Linked DNA regions of Limnospira fusiformis SAG 85.79. The main gene of each other region encodes a partner of the protein of the gene in region 3 in a complex. Links are inferred from orthologs where the notes say so. Each region holds a gene or a part of one and is shown on either strand. Other genes may lie near its edges.

Region 1 (7,554 bases), 1.1 Mb from region 3 along the record:
CCAGTCAAGTTTTCCATGTCAGCCGGAACACCATTAATCTCTGGCTGCAAAGAAAAGCACAGACCGGAGACTTCCTCCCTAAACCTAATCACCCACCTGGCAATAACCACAAAATTACCGACTGGCATAAATTCAAAGCTTTTGCCCAAGAGCATGGCGATCAAACCTCCGCTCAAATGGCTGAACTTTGGGATGACGACATCTCTCCTCGCACCATATCCAGAGCCTTGAAGAAAATTGGCTTCACCAGAAAAAAAACTTACGGCTACCAAGAACGTGATGAGCAACAGCGAGAGGAGTTTATTGCTCAGATTGAACAGATGGAGCCGGAAGGGTTGGTTTACCTCGATGAAGCTGGCATCAATAGTCAAGACTCGGATTATCCTTATGGTTACTGTGAGCAAGGACAACGCTTCCATGTCCTCAAATCCGGGAAGAGGCAGGGCAGGGTGAGCATGATTGCGGCATGGTGTCATCAACAACTCTTAGCCCCCTTTAGCTTTGAGGGTTGTTGTAATCGGACAGTGTTTGAGTTGTGGTTGGAGTTCATCTTAATTCCAACACTGAAGCCAGGTCAGACTCTAGTGCTAGACAATGCAACGTTTCATAAAGGGGGACGGATTCCTGAGCTAGTGGAGGCGGCTCAATGCCGTTTACTCTATCTACCACCTTATTCGCCAGACCTCAACAAGATAGAGAAATGTTGGTCGTGGTTGAAAGCCCGCATTCGCCATTGTATTGAGCAGTTTGATTCTCTCCATGATGCCATGGATTCCGTTCTCCAAGCTGCGTCCTAACCACCTTGACTAATGCTATACATAATGTATTTACATTATGTAACTTCTAAAATATGAATGCCTACCCTATCATGTCCAGATATTACCCAGAACTAAGTTACCCCCAACAGATAGCTTTACCTACAACCTACGGCTAAGATTTTGGGGGTGAACTGATTATGTTGGTATCGGTTTCTGCTCGGTAATTGTCACCAGTTGAAAAGTTGTTTAGGGGTATCGGGTTGGTTCCGGTAGGAGATAGTTTAGATTAGGCGATCGCACTTTTCATATCAGCCAGATGATAGCCCATAGTTTCCCCTCACCGAGGATTATGAATCAGACCCATAGATAACCGGATAGGCGATCGCTCATAGGTTTACCTATAGGTCTAGTCCACGGAAAGGCGGTCTGATATCTTTGTATAGCACAAGACATGAAAGTTAGGACGTATAATGGAGAGGACGAGATGACTAAGAAGACCAAAAATGCCAGCCCCCTATAGTTACGACCTCAGACAAAAAGTTATTGATGCCATTGAACTAGACGGTATGCCCAAAACAGAAGCCAGTGAAGTTTTCCATGTCAGCCGGAACACCATTAATCTCTGGCTGCAAAGAAAAGCACAGACCGGAGACTTCCTCCCTAAACCTAATCACCCACCTGGCAATAACCACAAAATTACCGACTGGCATAAATTCAAGGCTTTTGCCCAAGAGCATGGCCACAAAACCTCCGCTCAAATGGCTGAACTTTGGGATGACGACATCTCTCCTCGCACCATATCCAGAGCCTTGAAGAAAATTGGCTTCACCAGAAAAAAAACTTACGGCTACCAAGAACGTTGGAAGCAACAGCGAGAGGAGTTTATGGCTCAGATTGAACAGATGGAGCCGGAAGAAGTGGTCTACCTCGATGAAGCCGGCATGAATAGTCAGGACTCGGATTACCCTTATGGTTACTGCGAGGAAGGAAAACGCTTCCATGCCCTCAAATCAGGGAAGAGGCAGGGCAGGGTGAGCTATATAGCCGCATGGTGTCATCAACAACTCTTAGCCCCCTTTAGCTTTGAGGGTTGTTGTAATCGGACAGTGTTTGAGTTGTGGTTGGAGTTCATCTTAATTCCAACACTGAAGCCAGGTCAGACTCTAGTGCTAGACAATGCAACGTTTCATAAAGGGGGACGGATTCCTGAGCTAGTGGAGGCGGCTCAATGCCGTTTGCTCTATCTACCACCTTATTCGCCAGACCTCAACAAGATAGAGAAATGTTGGTCGTGGTTGAAAGCCCGCATTCGCCATTGTATTGAGCAGTTTGATTCTCTCCATGATGCCATGGATTCCGTTCTCAAAGCTGCGTCCTAACCACCTTGCCTAATACTATACATTGATAGGTGTATCTTTGTACATTGATAGCTTGGGGAATTATCTTCTGCTGTTGTCGTGGTTGATTTTGAAACATATCCTCCCCCCAACCGGAACAAACACTCTTGGGGGTGCGACCGACGTGATAGCAGTCAATGGTGAGGAACGAACCGATAGGCTTGCCATTGACGGGTATCACAAGGGAGTTACCCTATCGGTGTTTGGTTGGGGGGAGGTATGGATATTTGACAGATTGATTAAGTTGTGTTTATTGATTAACCCGTCAATAATTAAGATTTGTTGCTAAAGGATATGCACCAATCGTCCCGTATACTAAGACTGAATGGAGTGCATATTGAGTGTGACGATACGACTATCGGGTTAAGTGAATTCCCGCGATAGTAGTCAGGATAGGGGTTTAAGTAAAATGCGGATGGCGAGACTCGAACTCGCAAGGCAAAGCCACACGCCCCTCAAACGTGCGCGTATACCAATTCCGCCACATCCGCAGAAGACAACCGAGGACTAGGAATGATTTTTCCCATCGGTGTGCTAATTTACCATTGTAGCACCAAACTCCAAAATTGCCAAACTTTTTTTGCCAACAAATTTGGGTAGTATCTTCCACAAAGTCCCAAAATAACATATCCTAACTGATTATTGCCCGAACACCACCGAAAATGCGGTTTTCAAAGATCCTGATTGCCAATCGTGGGGAAATTGCCCTACGGATTCTCCGAAGTTGTGAAGAAATGGGGATTGCCACAGTGGCCGTCCACTCCACTGTAGATCGCCATGCCTTGCACGTCCAGTTAGCCGACGAAGCTGTTTGCATAGGCGAACCCAGTAGCAGCAAAAGTTATCTAAACATCCCCAACATCATCTCCGCAGCCCTAACCCGGAACGCCACCGCCATTCATCCTGGCTATGGTTTTTTAGCGGAAAATGCCAGATTTGCGGAAATTTGTGCTGACCACGACATCGCCTTTATCGGTCCAACCCCGGAGGCGATTAGGTCAATGGGAGATAAGTCCACAGCCAAAGAAACCATGCAGCGTTTCGGTGTTCCCACCATTCCCGGTAGTGAAGGCTTAGTCACCAATGACAAAGCTGCCCAAAAAATAGCCCAAAAAATTGGCTATCCAGTAATTATCAAAGCCACCGCCGGGGGAGGAGGTCGGGGAATGCGACTGGTCCGAAGCGCCGAGGAACTCCCGAAACTATTTTCCGCCGCCCAAGGAGAAGCAGAAGCAGCCTTTGGAAACCCAGGCTTATATATCGAGAAATTTATCGAGTGTCCCCGCCATATTGAATTTCAGATTTTAGCCGATGGATTTGGGAATGTGATTCACCTAGGGGAAAGGGACTGTTCAATTCAGCGACGACATCAAAAGCTACTGGAAGAAGCGCCCAGTCCGGCTTTAAATCCTGAACTCCGGCGAAAAATGGGAGAGGCGGCGGTGAAAGCAGCCGCATCAATTAACTATACCGGGGCGGGAACAGTAGAATTTTTACTCGATCGCCATGGGAAGTTCTACTTTATGGAAATGAATACCCGTATCCAGGTAGAACACCCGGTAACAGAAATGATAACGGGGCTAGATTTAATCGCCCAACAGATCCGCATCGCCCAAGGACAAAAATTGCATCTCACCCAAGATCAAATTCAGCTTAGGGGTCATGCGATCGAATGTCGGATTAATGCGGAAGATCCAGATCGCAACTTTAGACCACACCCCGGACGCATCAGCGGCTATCTTCCACCGGGGGGTAATGGGGTCAGGATTGATTCCCATGTGTACACCGATTATGAGATTCCCCCCTATTACGATTCTCTCATTGGTAAGCTAATTGTCTGGGGTCCTGACCGGGCAGCGGCTATAGTAAGGATGAAACGCGCTTTGCGTGAATTTGCTATTACCGGAGTTCCCACAACCATCAGTTTTCATCAGAAAATTATGGAAACCCCGGAGTTTCTCGAGGGTAAGGTTTACACCAATTTTGTGGAACAGTGGATGAACAAAAATTTGCCTTCTCGTTAAACAATCATTCTCAGAATTCCCTGTTGTCCCAGTAACAATTCCCGCAGGAGGCTAAAAATCCCTACCCAAATCACCGGGGTAATATCCACGCCTCCCAAAGGGGGAATCACTTTGCGGGTGATGGCTAAAAAGGGTTCCGTTGGCCAGAAAATCAGATTAAACGGAAACTGATTTAACTCGGCTTGGGGATACCAGGTCAAAACAATGCGGAAAATAAATAATAGGGTCATTCCCGCCAGGAACAAGCCCAGAGTCCAGTCTAAGATGGTAAAAGTTGTCATGGCCTTGAGTTGAAGTTTGTTAACCTTTTCCCATTTTAGGGGTTAGCCAGCCCCCTAAATTGGCAGTGGTTGCCAAGTTACAGCCTGTTCAGAAATCATCTGATCACCTCTCAAAGTCCCTCTCCCTCTATGGGATCCAGATTTAGGGTGAGGGCAATATATTAAGCGACTGGTGAACAAACTGTAACTAAAAGGGAGTTTGATGGGCTAATTGACATATTCATGGTTGATGGTATGATAGATGCACATGACATTACGACAATAGTGCGGGAGTCTGAAAGCGCCGTCGCTTTAGCGCGGGGATGAAAGACGACACGGCGACTTGAGTCGCCGTCCTGCCAAGACGGCTTATATTGTGTGCATGGATATAGCCATGATGTGCGATTCGTTCCCGCCAAAAGTAGAAGGAAAATTCCTGAAACGTAGGCGGGGCAGGGAACACAGCCCCCAAAGGGCATTGAACCTTGACAACTAGATATCGATGGTGGTGAAAGTCCATCCCGCGAGGTGTATCGCGTGAAAGCACGTCCCCCACAGTAGCGACTGGTCATCAATCTGTGAAGCGGGGATGAAAGGGAGTAAGCCTGGGTCTAAACGGGCGCCCTCTTGAGCAAGTGTCCATGGATAGAAAACGAAGTCACGTCCGAAAGCGTCGTTACTATAAACCTGCGAAAATTAGACTGACACGCAGGAGCCAAAATGGCTAAAGGATAAAGGGGAGGCTGATATCATACAGACCTCTCATACACCCAAATAAACCCGGCGTAAAGTGGCATCCTAAAGGCACAATCAATCGATATCTGGAACGAAGTAACCTCCGTTGTTGCTCTCAGGAATAAGGTCGAAATCCTGAGTAGGAAACCATCCGCAAGCCAACGTGAGGAAGGATTGAGTCAGAAGCGAATGTCTGGGGTAATGCCCAGGATATGCTGACGGACTCACGATAACTTGGAAGATGGAGCCTTAGTAGCATGGAAATGCCCAAAACGATTGGAAACAATACGGTGGTGCTGGAATGGCAAGATGTTGATTGGAAATCAATCGAACGTCGAGTCTTCCGCCTGCAAAAACGGATTCATCAAGCCGAACGTCGTGGTGACATCAAAACAGTTCGCGGACTCCAAAAGTTACTGCTGAAGAGCTGGTCAGCCAGAATGTTAGCGGCTCGTCGGGTTACACAAGATAATCAAGGCAAAAAGACGGCAGGAGTGGATGGGGTTAAATCCCTATCCCCAAAAGCACGTATGCGCCTTGTAGGTCAATTGAAGCTCAACTCAAAAGCCAAACCCGCACGTCGGGTATGGATTCCCAAACCGGGAAGAGACGAAAAGAGACCATTAGGAATACCCACAATATACGACCGCGCATTACAAGCCTTAGTCAAAATGGCACTCGAACCCCAATGGGAAGCCAAATTTGAACCTAACTCATACGGGTTAAGACCAGGTAGGTCTTGTCAGGACGCAATCGGGGCAATATTCAATGCCATTAGGTGCAAACCTAAATGGGTATTAGACGCCGACATTGCTAAATGCTTTGACAGGATTGACCATGGCAAACTATTGGACAAGCTCGAAACGATACCCGCCATCAGACGACAAATCCGGGCATGGTTAAAAGCTGGGGTAATAGATTCTGGACAGCTATTCCCGACCGATGAGGGGACACCACAGGGAGGCGTAATAAGTCCCCTACTGGCAAATATTGCCCTCCACGGCATGGAAGAGAGCATCAAGGAATTAGTGGAACAACTACCTGGAAAAGGTAGTCGTACCAATCGAAGACGAGCAGTATCCTTAATCAGATACGCAGATGACTTCGTTATCATTCACGAAAACCTTGGGGTAATCGAGAAATGTCGTGACCACATCCAGGAATGGTTGAAAGGGATGGGATTAGAACTCAAAGAGGAAAAAACTCATATCACTCACACTCAAGAGTGTGATAACCCGGGATTCGATTTTCTCGGTTTTAACATCCGACAACATAAAGTTGGCAAATACAAAACCGGGAAGAATACCCATAATGAGCCTCTAGGATTCAAAACCATCATCAAACCCAGCAAGAAGGCTGTCAAGTCCCATTACCAGAAATTGAAACAGATAGTAGATTCTCACATCGTCGCACCACAAGAGGGGCTAATTAGGCACCTTAATCCGGTCATCAGGGGATGGAGTAACTACTACTCAACTGCGGTGTCAAAACAAATATTCTCCCAATTGGACGAACTCCTCTATTGGAAATTAGCCAGATGGGGAAAAAGAAGACACTCAAATAAGACTGGGAAATGGGTAGCTCGGAAATATTGGCGGAAGATTGGAAGTAGAAATTGGGCTTTCGCGACTCGCACGGAGTCAAACCCGATGCAGTTACGAAGCCATGCAGAAACACCAATTATCCACCACACCAAGGTCAAAGGCGAAGCCAGTCCATACGACGGTAATCTTAAATACTGGAGTACAAGAATGGGCAAACAACCAGGAATTCCTACAAGGGTGTCAAAGCTCTTGAAGAAACAAAAAGGGAAGTGCGCCCACTGCGGACTAACATTCCGGGAAGAAGACGTGATGGAAATCGACCACATCATCCCTAAGTCGAAAGGCGGAAAGGATACATACAAGAACCTCCAACTTCTTCACCGTCACTGTCACGACGTTAAGACGGCCTTAGATGGTAGTCACGGTTCTCATGACAAGAGCCAAGTTATCGAGGAGCCGGATGAGGTTAAAGTCTCAAGTCCGGTTTTGGAGACGAGTCGGGTGGGCGACTACCCGGCTTAGTTTAACTGTACTAGAGTTCAAAGCCTACGGAAAACCCCAGCAATTCAGCGCCATAGACGAGGCGGTGAGAACAGTTCAGTTCATCCGAAACCAAGCCATCCGTTATTGGATGGACAACCAGGGAACTGGACAGAACGACCTGCAAAAGCTATGTGCTCAACTTGCTAAGGAATTCCCTTTTGCTGCTGAACTCAACAGCATGGCTCGGCAAGCATCCGCAGAAAGAGCCTGGAGTGCAATCTCTCGATTCTACGAAAACTGCAAGAAGGGTATCCCCGGAAAGAAAGGGTTTCCCTCTTTTAAGAAAAATAACC
Region 2 (7,688 bases), 2.0 Mb from region 3 along the record:
AATTCAACCTAATCATGCGGCTGCATGGGCGGGTCAAGCCGATGCTTTGGCGGAATTGGGAAGGCACGATCGCGCTTTGGTAGATTATCAAAAAGCTCTGGAACTAGACCCGGATAACTCTGATGTGCTGACCAGTAAGGGAACATTACTTTACCAAATGGGAGAACCCCAGAAGGCTTTAGATGCTCATGAACAGGCGATCGCTATTGATCCTAATAATGCCAGGGCTTGGCATGGTAAGGGTATTGCTTTAATTGGTTTGCAGCGATACGATGAGGCGGTGTCGGCTTTTGATCAGGCGAAGACTATTAGACCATCTGCTCCTAGTGTTTGGCAAAGTAAGGCGATCGCTCTCGAATATCAGGGGAAAATGGCTGAGGCGGCGCAGGTGTATTCCGAAGCACTGGCTACCTATGATGATATTTTGAGAGAACAACCTCGACGAGCCGAAATTTGGGTGGAACGCGGTTCTGTACTGAGTAAGTTGGGCCGCCATGAACAGGCTTTAGAGTCCTATCAGAAGGCTTTGGAAATTAACCCACAGCACTTTCAAGCCCTACTACAAAAGGGCAATGTCTTGTTTTCTCCCCTCGGACGTACTGAAGAGGCGGTGAGGATATCAGATCGCGCTATTGAAGTTCAGCCAGAGTCTCATCTAGCTTGGCATAATCGAGGCTCTATCCTGGCTGGTGGTCGGGGAGATTTTCAAGGGGCGATCGCCGCCTATGACCGAGCGATTGAGTTGCGGCCTTCCTTTGTCCCGGCTCTACGAGATCGGGGGTTTGCTCTCAGCCAGTGGAGTCAGGCGCTAAGGGCTGAAGGAAATACGTCAATGGCTAATGCCAAGATTAATGAGGCTCTGGAGTCTTTCGACCGGGCTTTGAATATTAATCCTAATGACCATCAATCATTAGTGGGTAGGGCGATCGCTTTTAGTCATCAAGGGCGCTATGACGAGTCGCTCAATGCCTTCGATAAAGCCCAGGAAATTCAACCCCAAGATCCCTTGATTTTGGTGAATAGGGGTTTAGTTTTGGAAAGAATGGGCCGATATAACGAGGCGATCGATGCTTATGATGAAGCTCTGAAAATTCAACCCGGTTTCCCCCCGGCGGTGCGATCGAAAAATCAATTGCAACAGCGCCTATAATTCACGTAAAACTCCTGGGAGGGTTGGAAGCTCCGTGATTGATCGCGGAGAGGAAAACCGACTCAAGCGGCTGACCGCCGCCAGCACCCCCTTGCGGGGTGGAGGGGTATGGTTGCCCCTCCATGGAGCTATGGTTGGCTCCGACTCCCTTGCGGGGTAATGTTTGCTTCGCCAATGTTCAGAGTCGGTACTATCCAAATCGCACGTCCTTAACCCCTTAGAGATGTTTAACGATTCGGTTCTAGGGCCTGGAACTAGGACGCATTCCAGGGTAGGAACTTTAACTCTTGCTCTGAACGTAGCCAGTTAAGGCTATAGCTGGTCAGCTACCTGAAAGGGGGGCACGAAGCCCCTGTGCTTCAGCCGGGGGTGCTGACTGATAGAAACTTCGGGAGTTTTCTCCCCAGACTGCCAAGGACTGGGGGGGATTAATATAGACGTTATATATGCGCCCACATTTTCCCACGCTACTATATTAGCTAAAATCCCCAAAAATGTCAAGGGGAAATATCGAGAAACCCCCCTGATAATGAGGGGGGCGTTGGAGGGATTAACCTTTCAGATAAGCCAACATGGTATCAGCATCAGAGACTTCAAAGGGGTCTGTGGGGCAGTTATCGCCGAAGTCTGGTTCCACAAAGATTTTCTCAATTTTGCCATCGTTAACGACCATAGAATAGCGCCAAGAACGCATCCCAAAACCGAGGTTAGACTTATCAACCAACATCCCCATTTTGCGGGTAAATTCGCCATTACCATCAGGGAGTAAGAAGACTTTTTCAGCGCCTTGTTGTTTACCCCATTGGAACATTACAAAAGCGTCATTAACAGAAACGCAGACAATCTCATCAATTCCTTGACCTTTGATTTCATCGTAGAGTTCCTCATAGCGGGGTAGGTGTGTGGAGGAACAAGTAGGGGTAAAAGCACCAGGTAGGGAAAAGACGACAACTCGCTTACCGCCAAAAATTTCTTGGGTGGTTCTGTCTTGCCAACGGAAGGGGTTAGGGCCACCTACGGACTCGTCACGAACGCGGGTTTTGAATACAACGTCGGGTACTTTTTCGATAACCATAGTTTGTCGATGGAGTTTACTAAAAATGTTCTTAATTCAGAATAATTCTGATTTGTCTATTTGTAAATGAGTATTTATAACTATTTTAAGAATGAGTCTGATTTCAAGTTGACTCTGGACTAGAAACAGATATAATGGGGCATGAGTAGAAAAAACTGAGACCAATAGCGATCTGAGATGGAGAGTGGACTAGAGCAAACAGAAATTGTCAAACGGCTGAAGGGGAAAGGTTTAAAGGTAACTCCTCAGCGTTTTGCGATCTATGCTAATCTGTTGTCTCGTGCTGACCATCCCACGGCGGAACAACTACTGACAGATTTAAATAAGGATTTTCCGGTATCTTCTCAGGCGACGGTTTATACTTCTGTGCAGCTACTAAAGGAAGTGGGGTTAGTGCGGGAAGTGTTGCTGGAGCAGGGGGTAGCCAGGTATGATGGAAATGTCGCGCCACATCACCATTTTCAGTGTCGCCAGTGTAAAGCGATCGCAGATATTGCTTGGGAAAAACTCTCGCAAGTAGATCTGAGCCAATTGGGGTCAGGTTTAGTGGCGGAAAGTTACGAAGTGACAGTGCATGGTTTATGTGAGAATTGCGCCGGAGAAAATGCCCAGAAACCGGATGCAGAATAGCAATTCCGAGGCGAGAGCGCCCAAAACAGATGATCGAGGGGGGTCTGATACCAATTGATGGTATAATCAGGGGCAACCGGAGCAAAATAGTAGCCGTGGTGGGCGAACTTTTGTAGAAAAGCTAGACGCTGTGATTGACCAAAAATTGGCTGTTCCAAGGTTGACAACGGCGGCTGAAACAGGAAGCCTGGGCTGTAGGGGGAAGTGGGAAACTCACGCCCACCTAGCGCACCGGGTACGTCACCAAAAGATTGTAATTACTCGCTACTAAAGGTTAATTGAGGCGTGGCCACACCCAACCGCAAACCAATTTTACTAGATTTTGAAAAGCCCCTAGCCGAACTGGAGGCTCGTATTGATCAAATTCGCCAACTGGCGGAGGAAAATGGGGTTGATGTTTCTGATAAAATTCGGCAGTTAGAAAGCAGGGCGACCCAACTGAGACAGGAAATATTTAGTAGCCTGTCACCGTCGCAGCGTCTGCAACTAGCGAGGCATCCACGTCGCCCCAGCACCTTAGATTATATCCAAGCGATGAGTGATGAGTGGATGGAAGTGCATGGCGATCGCCGAGGGTATGATGATCCGGCGTTAGTGGGGGGAGTAGGGCGTTTAGCGAATCAACCGGTAGTAATGCTAGGCCATCAAAAGGGTAGGGACACTAAAGATAATGTGGCTCGTAATTTTGGCATGGCAGCCCCCGGAGGTTACCGGAAGGCGATGCGACTAATGGAACACGCCAACCGCTTTGGTATGCCGATTTTAACCTTTATCGATACTCCCGGAGCCTGGGCTGGGGTAGATGCGGAAAAATTAGGTCAAGGGGAGGCGATCGCCTATAATTTAAGAGAAATGTTTAGCCTAGATGTTCCGATTATTTGCACAGTAATCGGTGAAGGAGGGTCAGGGGGAGCTTTAGGTATAGGAGTAGGGGAACAGCTATTAATGCTCGAGCATTCTGTGTATACAGTAGCCACCCCAGAGGCTTGTGCTGCCATTCTTTGGAAAGATGCAGGCCAAGCGCCCCAAGCCGCTCAGGCTCTCAAAATTACTGCCCCAGATCTCAAAGAATTAGGGATTATCGATCAGATTGTACCAGAACCCGATGGGGGAGCGCACAGCAACCCCCTAAAGGCTGCTGAAAAGCTCAAGCAATGTCTGGTAAGGACTTTGGGTGAATTAATGTCTTTAACCCCAGAGCAGCGCCGAGAAATGCGCTATCAGAAATTCCGCCAGATCGGGGTATTTTCGGAGATAGTTCCGGCATAAGTCAGGGAGGCATTTCAGGTATTTTGGGTCAAAATTTTGCGCGATTGTATTGATAGAGATATAATGTCTGAGTAACAAATTTTAACAATTATCTCACAATCAGCAATTGCAGCAGTTGTTAAATCAGTTAAAACCAAGCAAACCTCATCCAAACCGTAAATGAGTTCACCCCCAGAACGACGAGCGCTAATCACAGGGGCCAGTAGTGGCATGGGCAAGGAAATTGCCCTAGCCTTTGCAGATATTGGCATTCATGTCGCGTTAGTGAGTCGATCGCTAGAAGCATTGGAAGCGGTAGCTGAGTCGGCCAGAAAAGCGGGAGTAGAAGCGAAAGCCTACGCCTTAGACTTATCGAAAACCGACCAAGTTCACGCGCAAATTGACACGATTTCCGCCGCCTTTGGCCCCTTCAATATTCTAGTGAATAATGCAGGCATGGGCTATACAGAATCCTTGGCGAATACCCCCTTAGAAGACTGGCAAAAGATTATAGATTTAAATTTGACCAGTGTTTTTGAATGTATTAAAGGCGTATTACCAGGAATGCGAGAAAAAGGTGGGGGAACCATAGTCAATATTGTTTCCATTGGTGGTAAGCAAGTTTTCCCAAATTGGGGCGCTTATTGTGTGAGCAAATTCGGATTAATGGCGCTATCAAAAGCCCTAGCGATCGAAGAGCGCCCCTATGGAATCAGAGTAACGGCATTATGTCCTGGGTCCGTAAATACTGGTTTATGGGATACAGAGACTGTGGACGCTGATTTCGATCGCAGTTTGATGTTAAGCCCGTCAACTGTTGCCCAATCAGTTGTACACACAGTGCAACTGCCGCCAGAAGCTACCATTGACGAACTGATTTTAATGCCAAATATCGGTACGTTCTAAATGTGTAATTCTGTTATCTGTTAACCATTTCACTTTGTTCTGAATTGTTTTCAATTTATTATGACCATCGCATCGTCAAACAGTTTTAATTCTGCCGATACATCTAATCCAAATGGCATGAAAAATGTAGATAACCAGAGTCGGATTGCCACCCGTCCGGATCGGAGTTCTTCTTGGCACGCCAGCCCTCAAAACCTGGGCAGGAGGGAAGTTACTCAGGAAGAAATGATGGGTGCTGTAGAAACAATTTTGTTAGGGGTAGGGGAAGACCCAGAAAGGGAAGGACTGCTAAAAACCCCGAAAAGAGTCGCTGAAGCCATGCGATTTCTGACCAACGGCTACAGTCAATCCCTGGAAGAACTGGTAAATGATGCCATCTTTGACGAAGGACATGAAGAGATGGTTTTAGTCAGGGATATTAATTTCTTTAGCTTGTGTGAACATCATATGCTACCCTTCATGGGTAAAGCCCATGTGGCTTATATTCCCAACCAAAAGGTAATTGGATTAAGCAAACTGGCTCGTGTGGTAGAGATGTATTCCCGTCGCCTTCAGGTGCAGGAACGTCTGACCCGACAAGTAGCCGAAGCTATCCAAAGCGTCCTAGAACCCCAAGGGGTAGCGGTGGTGATGGAAGCAAGCCATATGTGTATGGCAATGAGAGGGGTGCAGAAACCAGGTTCTTGGACAGTTACCAGTGCCATGATTGGTGTCTTCCAAGATGATCAGAAGACCAGGGAAGAATTTTTGAATCTCATCCGTCACCAACCTTCCTTTTAACTGATTTAATACCCCAGCCTGACCTCAAGTAGGGGAGGGTTCACGAGTAACGGGGGTGGAAATAGAGTCGCGCGTAGGAAAGGAACCCGCCCTCAGAGTCTGTCTGGGAATGGGGGGCGGTTTTCACAGACAAACCTCCCGAATCCAGAACAATAATGGTAGGGGCGCGCCTCCGCGGTCAATTCTCGGACCTCACCAGGATATTAATAAACCCGCCCTCCGGGTTCCGCGGTCAATTCTCGGACCTCACCAGGATATTAATAAACCCGCCCTCCGGGTTCCGCGGTCAATTATCGGACCTCACCAGGATATTAATAAACCCGCCCTCCGGGTTCCGCGGTCAATTATCGGACCTCACCAGGATATTAATAAACCCGCCCTCCGGGTTCCGCGGTCAATTATCGGACCTCACCAGGATATTAATAAACCCGCCCTCCGGGTTCCGCGGTCAATTATCGGACCTCACCAGGATATTAATAAACCCGCCCTCCGGGTTCCGCAGTCAATTATCGGACCTCACCAGGATATTAATAAACCCGCCCTCCGGGTTCCGCAGTCAATTCTCGGACCTCACCAGGATATTAATAAACCCGCCCTCCGGGTTCCGCAGTCAATTCTCGGACCTCACCAGGATATTAATAAACCCGCCCTCCGGGTTCCGCGGTCAATTATCGGACCTCACCAGGATATTAATAAACCCGCCCCGCTCGGCGTATTCCTCACTATAAGAGGCTCGAATCGGCTAAACAGAGGTAATACGCCGTGGGAGAAGCCCGCACCATAGTCTGGCATGGGTGGCGGGTGTACGTCACTTAATAGAATCACCCCCGATGGTGCATAGTTTGGCAGCTTTCTAGCTAGGATAACCCAATGACTCAACCCATTAAATTTGGTACTGATGGCTGGCGAGGCGTAATTGCTGATGATTTCACCTTTGAGCGAGTTAGGTTGGTGGCTCCGTTGGCCGCAATGGTGCTACAACAAACGTTTCCCGACACCGGCAATAAAACTATAATTGTTGGTTACGATCGCCGTTTTTTGGCGGAAGAGTTTGCTGGGGCAGCGGCCGCAGCCATTCAACAGGCGGGGTTTGATGTTAAACTTAGCAGCAGCTATGCACCAACTCCCGCTTTTAGTCTGGCAGCCTATCAACAGCAGGCTTTAGGGGCGATCGTGATTACCGCCAGCCATAATCCCGGTAAATATTTGGGACTCAAGGTGAAGGGCGGATTTGGTGGTTCAGTGAATCCTGATGTCACCCAAAAGATTGAAAGCCTTTTAGATAAGCCTCTTCCAGATGCCGAGATTCCTGGTAGTTTGGAATCCTTCGACCCTTGGCCGGGATATTGTGAAACTTTGAGATCCAAAGTCAATATGGCTGCTATTCATGAGGCGATCGCTTCTGGAAAGTTGACCGTGTTTGCTGATGTGATGCACGGTGCGGCAGCCGGAGGACTGGGGCGACTGATTGGCGATGGTGTACAGGAAATTAATAGCGATCGCGACCCGCTGTTTGGCGGCGGCGCACCGGAACCTTTACCCCGCTATTTGTCTGAACTGTTCCGACAGATTAAAAGCCATACCCCCAAAGCTAATGGAGTCACAGTCGGGCTAGTTTTTGATGGAGATAGCGATCGCATTGCAGCAGTAGACGGCCAGGGAAATTTCCTCAGTTCTCAGGTTCTAATTCCGATTCTGCTAGAACACCTATCAACCAGACGGGGATTTACTGGGGAAGTAATCAAAACCGTGAGTGGTTCTGACCTAATTCCTCGGATAGTAGAAATGTTTAACCTGCCATTGTACGAAACCCCCATTGGCTATAAATATATTGCTGATCGGATGTTATCCAATGCCGTACTAATTGGCGGTGAAGAGTCCGGAGGCATTGGTTATGGC
Region 3 (7,473 bases):
TTCAAACTTTCCCGATAAGGCGACCAACATCTAGTTACTGTAGGCTGCCATATAGGGTATAATTAGGAAGTAGGTGTTAATCATCATGAGACATATTCCCGGATTTGCCAAATGCTAAATATCTGAGCGATCGCCTTCTTAATAGACTTTTATATAACCATCAATAAGTCAGCCATAACCGGAAAATTTTAGTGATGGTTTCCCGTTGATCAACTCCACGCCTCAAAATCCTGAGAAAATTGAGACAAAGACAATAAACAGATAGGGGGATATTCAGCCACCAAACGTCGCTCTATGGGGGTATTGTAGCCCCAGTCAGCCAAAAACAGTTTAACCTGTTGTAGGTCTGTTTGAGCTTGTACAGACAACAAAGTTTTCATTCTGTCTTCAACGAACCAGATCACCGGACTAGGATCAGAAAGAGTCATGAGATCCCGTAGAGTTTGGTGCTTAGGCTGTTTGTGTCCTTTCCCAAAAATCATACCCGGACCGAGAATAATTCCCTGTTGTCCGAGAAGCGATCGCACAAATCGTTCTTCCTTAGTAGTAATTATGCGTAATTCTATCATGTCCTGCTCAAGAATAACCCGAAGGCGATCGCATACCCCCGGATAAAAGCCATGTAAAGCCAACCACCCTGGTAGGTCTGTGGCGATCCACTCATCGCGAATTTGATCAAGTCGAGGGCCAAGAACTTCCGGTGACAAATGTTCTTGTTCCAGCAGTTGACGTGATATACTATGCCAATCGCTGAGAATCTCAGATTCAGTCCACCCCAAAACCAAAGCCCTGATCAAAAGAGGCATTTCCCAACCCGTTTCAATCACAGGTCTAGTGCAGTAGAATCTAGGGGGTAAATCATCCGGTGGGGTAGACTCAGGAGGCGACCAAACTTCGAGATATGTACGCCAAGCCGTCTGAAAATACTCCAGCAAGCCATCACAGAGAACACCATCAAAGTCCAAGGCGAGAAGATTGGGTCTATCTGACATAGTTTTAGTATGTTGTAGGGCAATTTACCGAAATTCTTGAGTTGTTGTGGTAGCTTTTAGTGTAGCATCTAAACAGGTGTGTTAATTAACCCTTGGGGAATTGTCTTTGTGGTTTATACCTCAAACTCAGAGTTAAAAAACCCGTTAACCCCGCCGAAAAACCCGGACTTACCCCTTAACCAAGAGTCGCGGATACAAGATCCCCAACTACTGAGGATAGCCCGACGGGTGTATCATGCTTATTCAGAAGTACACGCCAAACGAATGCGCCGTCCGTCCGGTGTAGCCATTCATCTCCGCAGCTATCGAAGTTTACTGCTTTTCTCCCCCAAACCTGTTTTGCTTCCGGGAGAATGTTTTATCCCCTTTGACCAGATAGAATTAGAGTTATTTTAGCCCAGGGTAGGAACCGCGTGTGAAACCCCCGTGAAAGGTGAGAGTCCAATATGGAGATTTTAGTTGATCTACCAGCTTACTTGATTATATTTGCCCTAGGCGCTTCCATAGGTAGCTTTTTAAATGTCATTGTGTATCGAGTCCCCGCTGGTCTGTCCGTGTGGTATCCTCCCTCACGATGTCCCCATTGTCATACCCGTTTGGGTTTAAGTGAAAATATCCCAGTTTTCGGGTGGTTGTGGTTGCGGGGGAAATGTCGCCATTGCCATGCACCGATATCTATGCGCTACCCTCTAGTAGAAGGGTTAATGGGTGTATTGTTCTTGCTGGTATATGTAACCATCATGCCAGGGACTATAGTACAACTGTTTGGCTTGTGGGCGCTATTAGCTTGGTTGGTGGCGTTATCTCTAATTGATATAGATACCTTAACCCTTCCTAACCCTCTCACCCAGTCAGGTTTAGTGGTGGGGTTGTGCTTTCAAGGGTTACTGGGATTAAAAACGGCTGGGGTGATAGACCAGTTAATGGTGGGTGTTTTGGGGGCGGTGCTAGGATTATGGTTATTTGAAGCGATCGCCTTTTTGGGGTCCATGGCTTTTGGACAGACCGCTATGGGGGCGGGAGATGCTAAATTAGCGGCTCTTATGGGGGCTTGGTTGGGGTGGAAGATGCTATTGGTCGCAAGTTTCATCGCCTGTGGTTTAGGAGCCTTTATCGGCGCAGGAGCCATGGCTGTGGGCATATTAGACCGCCGCCAACCCATGCCATTTGGTCCTTTTTTAGCGATCGCCGCTGGTATAACTGCCCTGTGGGGTGAGATAATAGTATCTATGTATATGGAGTTATTTTTCCCAGTTATCTGAGGTAAAGTGCATCGGGCTTTGTGCCTATCCTAGAGATATATAATGATCGTGTCTTGGATTACACTAAAAACCACTGCTATGCGCTGGGAAGCCGAGTTAATGCAACAAGTCCTCGCCTCCCATGATATCCCAGCACGGGTAATTAGCCTAGGAGTTGGGTCATATATGGGGGTGGGGGGTCCGGCTAAATTGCAAGTACCATCGGAACATTTGTGGACAGCACTACTGCTGCTTAGTCCGGTGGACGAGGAGCCAGAGGAAGCTCAATAAATCATTTCCTCAATCAAACATCAGAACGTATTTTAATTAATGTCTCTATTTGACTGGTTTGCAAATCGACAAAAATCAGTTCCCATTAGTCCCGATCGCCAAGAGCGAGAAATTGCCGATGGTTTGTGGGTAAAATGTGAAAAATGCGGTGCATTAACCTACACCAAAGACTTACAGGCGAATCTTATGGTGTGTCTGCAATGTGACCATCACATGAGGGTTTACAGTGACGATCGCATTAAACAACTGATTGATGAAAATACCTGGCAGCCCATTGCTGCTAATCTGTGTTCAGTAGATCCGCTGAATTTCCGCGATCGCAAACCCTACAGCGATCGTCTGCGAGAATACCGGGAGAAAACAGGTCAAATTGATGCTGTACAAACGGGGACGGGTTTATTAAATGGGGAATCGATCGCCCTTGGGGTGATGGATTTTCGATTTATGGGGGGTAGTATGGGGTCGGTGGTGGGAGAAAAACTCACCCGGATGATTGAATATGGGACTGAGCATCAATACCCGGTAGTGATTATCTGTGCTTCCGGAGGGGCTAGAATGCAGGAAGGAATGTTAAGCCTCATGCAAATGGCGAAAATCTCGGCGGCTTTGGAACGACATCGAGAGAATAAACTTTTGTATATCCCTGTACTAACCAATCCTACTACTGGAGGGGTGACGGCTAGTTTTGCCATGCTCGGTGATCTAATTCTAGCTGAACCCCAGGCAACTATTGGTTTTGCGGGTCGTCGGGTAATTGAGCAAACCTTGCGAGAAAAACTACCTGATGATTTTCAAACTTCTGAATATCTGATGGCTCATGGGTTTATTGATGCGATCGTCCCTCGCACTCAGCTCAAAAAAACCCTCACCCAATTGATTAAACTGCACCGACCACCACAGCCTACCGGAAGACCCTTTGTAAAATTGTCCGACTCTAACTCCCGCAGCCATGTCCATCATTCTGAGGAAACCCAACAGCATCGATAATCTCTAAATCAGTGATTGGATAGTACCCACTACTGCATATAATTGGTGGGTGATGCCGGTTTTGACTAATTGTCATCGGTTTTTGCGGATTGGTCTAGGGCTGAAATGGCCTGCGACTACCATTTGGCGATCGCACAGGTGCTTAAACTTGGCGATCGCCTAGTAATTGCCTACCAACATCCCCAAACCCGTATAGTTGAGGATGTCAAAGCAATTCTCTCCGCCATTGAGGCCACAAGTGATTCAGAATCGTAGATCCAACGATTGACAAAGATCATTTAACACAGGACTATTGAGATAAGACTTCTGAGACAGAATCGCTAAAAACCAGGATCACAACTGCTCAATATTGCCGATTGAGTTGTGGCTGTGGTGCGTTCTATAATCATCTAAAAGTTAAGGAGAACCATGCTAAAAAGGTACATTTGGTTGGCTGTTGCCACTGTATTCTTCACCTTTCAAATGTGGGTGGGTAATGCAAACGCTTTGGAATTGACTGAAGAATTGAGAACCCTTCCCATCAATGCTCAAGGCGATACTGCTGTCTTGAGTCTCAAAGAAATCAAAAAAGGCCAACAGGTATTTAACGCCGCCTGCGCTCAGTGTCATGCGCTGGGTGTGACTAAAACCAACCCTGATGTTAACTTGAGTCCTGAAGCCCTGGCTTTGGCTACTCCCCCCCGCGATAACATTGCGGCTCTGGTTGATTATGTCAAAAATCCCACCACCTATGATGGCTTCATCGAGATATACGAACTGCATCCTAGCCTGAAAAGTGCAGACATTTTTCCCAAGATGAGAAACCTATCAGAAGATGATCTCTATAATGTAGCCGCTTACATTCTCTTACAACCCAAGGTTCGCGGTGAACAGTGGGGTGGTGGTAAATACCTCCGTTAATCTTTCCGCCTGAAAGATTCACCTAACTAAGTTTCTGACTTTAGGTTTTGGTTTTTGGTGGCTACTAAGAAGGGTTACTAACTACTCTGAAATTGTAACCACTAAAGTCCGCGAATTATCTAGGATAATCAGCGGAGCTAAAATCTAAAGTCTCCGATTTGACTGCTGATATTAAATACCTCAAATTTCCATGTTTCGTAACAGTTTTTTGCGCTCTCTACTGCTCTTATTTATCACCAATATAGTAGGATGGCTGATTTTTAGTTTCCCGGTTCAAGCTCAAAATGTTGACCCCTATGTGTTAAGATATCTGACTGATCAACCTGTGGAAATACAGAGCGATCGCCAAGGTGGAACCCAGACCTTTTCGGTGGAGGATCTATCAGCGGGAAAAGTCTTGTTTACGGATAGTTGTTTGAACTGTCACGCTGGTGGTGTAACTATTCCCTATCCGACGGTTTCCCTGTCTCTGGAAGACCTGAAGGGAGCCACCCCTCCGAGGGATACCATCAAAGATTTAGTCGCTTATATGAGGCATCCCGTCAGCTATGATGGTAGTGATACTAACTACTGGTGTCGGGAAATTCCCGAAAATTGGCTTGACGATGCAGAAATTGATAACCTAGCCGCTTTTATCTTACAATCAGCCATAAAAGCACCCGGTTGGGCTAAAAAATGACGGGATTATAGCACATTAATAAACCCGAGTCAAGGGGTGAGTTAATTAGTTTTGCCAGCTAAATATCACCCTTACAGCGGGTTAAATAAATCTGAGCGACCTTATCTTGGGGGTTCCGTTCTAAACAGGATTCAAAAAGTGCGATCGCCTCAGAAATCTCGCCTAAATAATAGTGTAATAATCCTCGCTCAAACATAGTTTTTGTGGCTTGTTTTCCGGCGCGCAAGTCGGGGGGGTCAGCATCAAAGACCTCAAACACAGAAACCATTTCTAATTTACCCTTAACCTGAACATGATCAATAAGGCGGATACCATATTCATTAATATGGTTAAGTCGGACAAAGGTATAGTGAGAGATTAACAGAGACACCCCATAATTTTTAGTTAATCCTTCCAAACGGGAAGCCAGATTAACCGCATCACCAATTACAGTACCATCCATGCGAGATTTTCCCCCCACAGTTCCCAACATCAATTTTCCGGTATTAATACCAATACCAATTTCAATAGGAGGACGATAGGTAGGTTTGGTGGGGTCGGTACGCCGTCGAGTTTTGTTGTATTCTGCGAGTAAGTCAAGCATTCTAATTCCGGCTCGCAGAGCATCATCGGCGCTCTGGCTAAAGAGGGCCATAATTTCATCACCAATGTACTTATCAACAAAGCCTCGATATTCAGCGATCGCCGGTTCTACATGGGATAAATAAGCATTAATAAACTTAAAATTATCCTCTGGGGTCATTTGTTCCGAGAGGCTAGTAAAATCGCGAATATCAGCAAATAAAACCGACATTTCCCGTTGAACATTATCCCCCAGTTGAACATCAACAATACTATCTTTACCGAGATATTGTAGAAATTGGTGAGGAACAAAGCGGAAAAAGGACTGGTTGAGTTCAAATAATTCCGAGGTAAAACGTTCTAATTCTGCTTCAGCGCGTTTGCGTTCCGTGATATCTTCAACAAACCCTTGATAATAGAGAATATCACCATTTTCATCATTAACAATTCTGGCACTTTCAGAAATCCAAATAATCTCACCATCACGATTATAAACCTGAGATTCAAACTTAGAGATTTCGTGGCGCTGATGCAAAGTTTCTAATAATTCATCCCAACGATTTGGTTGAACATATAACTGTTTTTGGACATCAGTTATAGAGGACATGAGTTCCTTGGGGGACTCATAGCCATAAATCTTAGCCAAAGTGGGATTAGCATTAATAAACTTTCCATCAGGGGAAATTTGAAAAATCCCTTCCAGAGCATTTTCAAAGATACTGCGATATTTGCGTTCAGTCTTACCCAAAGACTCAATCAAATTGGCTTGGTCTTGGGTGAGTAATTCTAAGGCGCGGTTCATTTCCTGAAGCTGAAAATTTTGGTCAGTGAGTTGTTTTTGTTGCTGGAAACTGTTAATCGCTTCAGTAATGGTTAAAGTCAAATCTTCATTTTCCCAAGGCTTAGAAATATAGCGATAAAGTTTAGCATATTGAATAGCATTAAATACCCCATCAATATCAGCATGACCTGTCAGCATAATATTCATAGTATTGGGGGATAAATGATGAATGGCTTTTAACACCTCATCTCCCCGCAAACCCGGCATCATATAATCAGAAATGACTACCGCCAATTCTTCCCCAGCTTCAATCAATTCTTGGGCTAATTTAATGCCTTCACTGCCACTCCCAGCACATTCAAACCGATATTTGCCACCCAATGTTCTCCGAAGCAGTCGCCTCAGAGTGTCCAAAATCATAGGTTCATCATCGACACAGAGAATAACTGGTTTGGTCATTAGTCAATAAGGAAACGGGGGAAAATTAAAAAGTGTGCTGATGATTAGGAGCGACCATCTCTGTTTTCCTTGTTTGAAGTCAGGATAGCTGCTTTTTGTACACCCCAAACACACTTTACACCCTAATGCCTCAACTGTTATTGTGCCATTTCCTCAAGTTCGCGGATACGCTGTAAGGCATCCTGATGAGAATCTGAACGTCCCAGTTGTTGATAAAGTTCTGCGGCTTGGCGAAAGTCAGCTAAGGCTTCCTCAAATTCTTGACGACGGATATGACTGAGGGCACGATTATAATAGGCATCAGCAAAACCGGGATTAAGCTCGATCGCCCTAGTATAATCAAGAACGGGATTGGGGCCACGGGTTGGTTCATTCAGCACCAATAGTGTCCGCGCTAATCCCAAATTAAAATAGGTTTCTGGGGAATTAGGATTCAATTCTAAGGCTCGGTTAAAATCAGCGATCGCCTCCCACGCATAACCGCGATCCAACCAACTCAATCCGCGAAAGTAGTAGGTTTCCGCATTTTGGGGAGTATCCAACGACACAGGAGAGGCTTCTAGCGTGTCCGAATCGATTTGT

The links. Proteins that work in one complex are often made in the same cells at the same time.
Region 1: the proteins of accD (region 3) and accC are in contact, whole or in part, in a solved structure (PDB 8UXZ), measured with the Escherichia coli proteins. The link is inferred for Limnospira fusiformis SAG 85.79 from one-to-one orthologs.
Region 2: the proteins of accD (region 3) and accA are in contact, whole or in part, in a solved structure (PDB 8UXZ), measured with the Escherichia coli proteins. The link is inferred for Limnospira fusiformis SAG 85.79 from one-to-one orthologs.

What each region holds. Positions count from the first base shown.
Region 1 is NZ_CP051185.1:1,978,583-1,986,136, reverse strand. What follows is about bases 2,167-4,998. They hold accC (acetyl-CoA carboxylase biotin carboxylase subunit), read left to right. Parts: upstream 2,167-2,817; coding sequence 2,818-4,179; downstream 4,180-4,998. Other genes in these bases: HFV01_RS09385 (YggT family protein), read right to left, coding at 4,176-4,460. In the rest of the region: HFV01_RS09405 (IS630 family transposase), read left to right, coding at 1-797; HFV01_RS09400 (IS630 family transposase), read left to right, coding at 1,262-2,137; ltrA (group II intron reverse transcriptase/maturase), read left to right, coding at 5,438-7,240; HFV01_RS09375 (RNA-guided endonuclease InsQ/TnpB family protein), read left to right, coding at 7,293-7,554. UniProt on the Escherichia coli protein: This protein is a component of the acetyl coenzyme A carboxylase complex; first, biotin carboxylase catalyzes the carboxylation of the carrier protein and then the transcarboxylase transfers the carboxyl group to form malonyl-CoA.
Region 2 is NZ_CP051185.1:2,905,655-2,913,342, reverse strand. The notes cover bases 2,167-5,132. They hold accA (acetyl-CoA carboxylase carboxyl transferase subunit alpha), read left to right. Parts: upstream 2,167-3,140; coding sequence 3,141-4,124; downstream 4,125-5,132. Other genes in these bases: folE (GTP cyclohydrolase I FolE), read left to right, coding at 5,070-5,132; HFV01_RS13700 (SDR family oxidoreductase), read left to right, coding at 4,284-5,009; HFV01_RS13710 (Fur family transcriptional regulator), read left to right, coding at 2,403-2,855; HFV01_RS13715 (peroxiredoxin), read right to left, coding at 2,167-2,225. Also shown: HFV01_RS13720 (serine/threonine-protein kinase), read left to right, coding at 1-1,150; HFV01_RS30700 (hypothetical protein), read left to right, coding at 1,128-1,310; more of HFV01_RS13715, read right to left, coding at 1,701-2,166; more of folE, read left to right, coding at 5,133-5,789; HFV01_RS13690 (hypothetical protein), read left to right, coding at 5,945-6,517; HFV01_RS13685 (phosphoglucomutase/phosphomannomutase family protein), read left to right, coding at 6,660-7,688. UniProt on the Escherichia coli protein: Component of the acetyl coenzyme A carboxylase (ACC) complex. First, biotin carboxylase catalyzes the carboxylation of biotin on its carrier protein (BCCP) and then the CO(2) group is transferred by the carboxyltransferase to acetyl-CoA to form malonyl-CoA.
Region 3 is NZ_CP051185.1:873,651-881,123, forward strand. Bases 1,787-4,537 are described here. They hold accD (acetyl-CoA carboxylase, carboxyltransferase subunit beta), read left to right. Parts: upstream 1,787-2,563; coding sequence 2,564-3,511; downstream 3,512-4,537. Other genes in these bases: HFV01_RS04335 (prepilin peptidase), read left to right, coding at 1,787-2,254; HFV01_RS04340 (hypothetical protein), read left to right, coding at 2,297-2,524; HFV01_RS04350 (hypothetical protein), read left to right, coding at 3,617-3,766; psbV (photosystem II cytochrome c-550), read left to right, coding at 3,920-4,411. Outside these bases: HFV01_RS04325 (HAD family hydrolase), read right to left, coding at 210-992; HFV01_RS04330 (hypothetical protein), read left to right, coding at 1,101-1,388; more of HFV01_RS04335, read left to right, coding at 1,439-1,786; photosystem II cytochrome PsbV2, read left to right, coding at 4,602-5,090; HFV01_RS04365 (PAS domain S-box protein), read right to left, coding at 5,149-6,891; HFV01_RS04370 (S1 family peptidase), read right to left, coding at 7,029-7,473.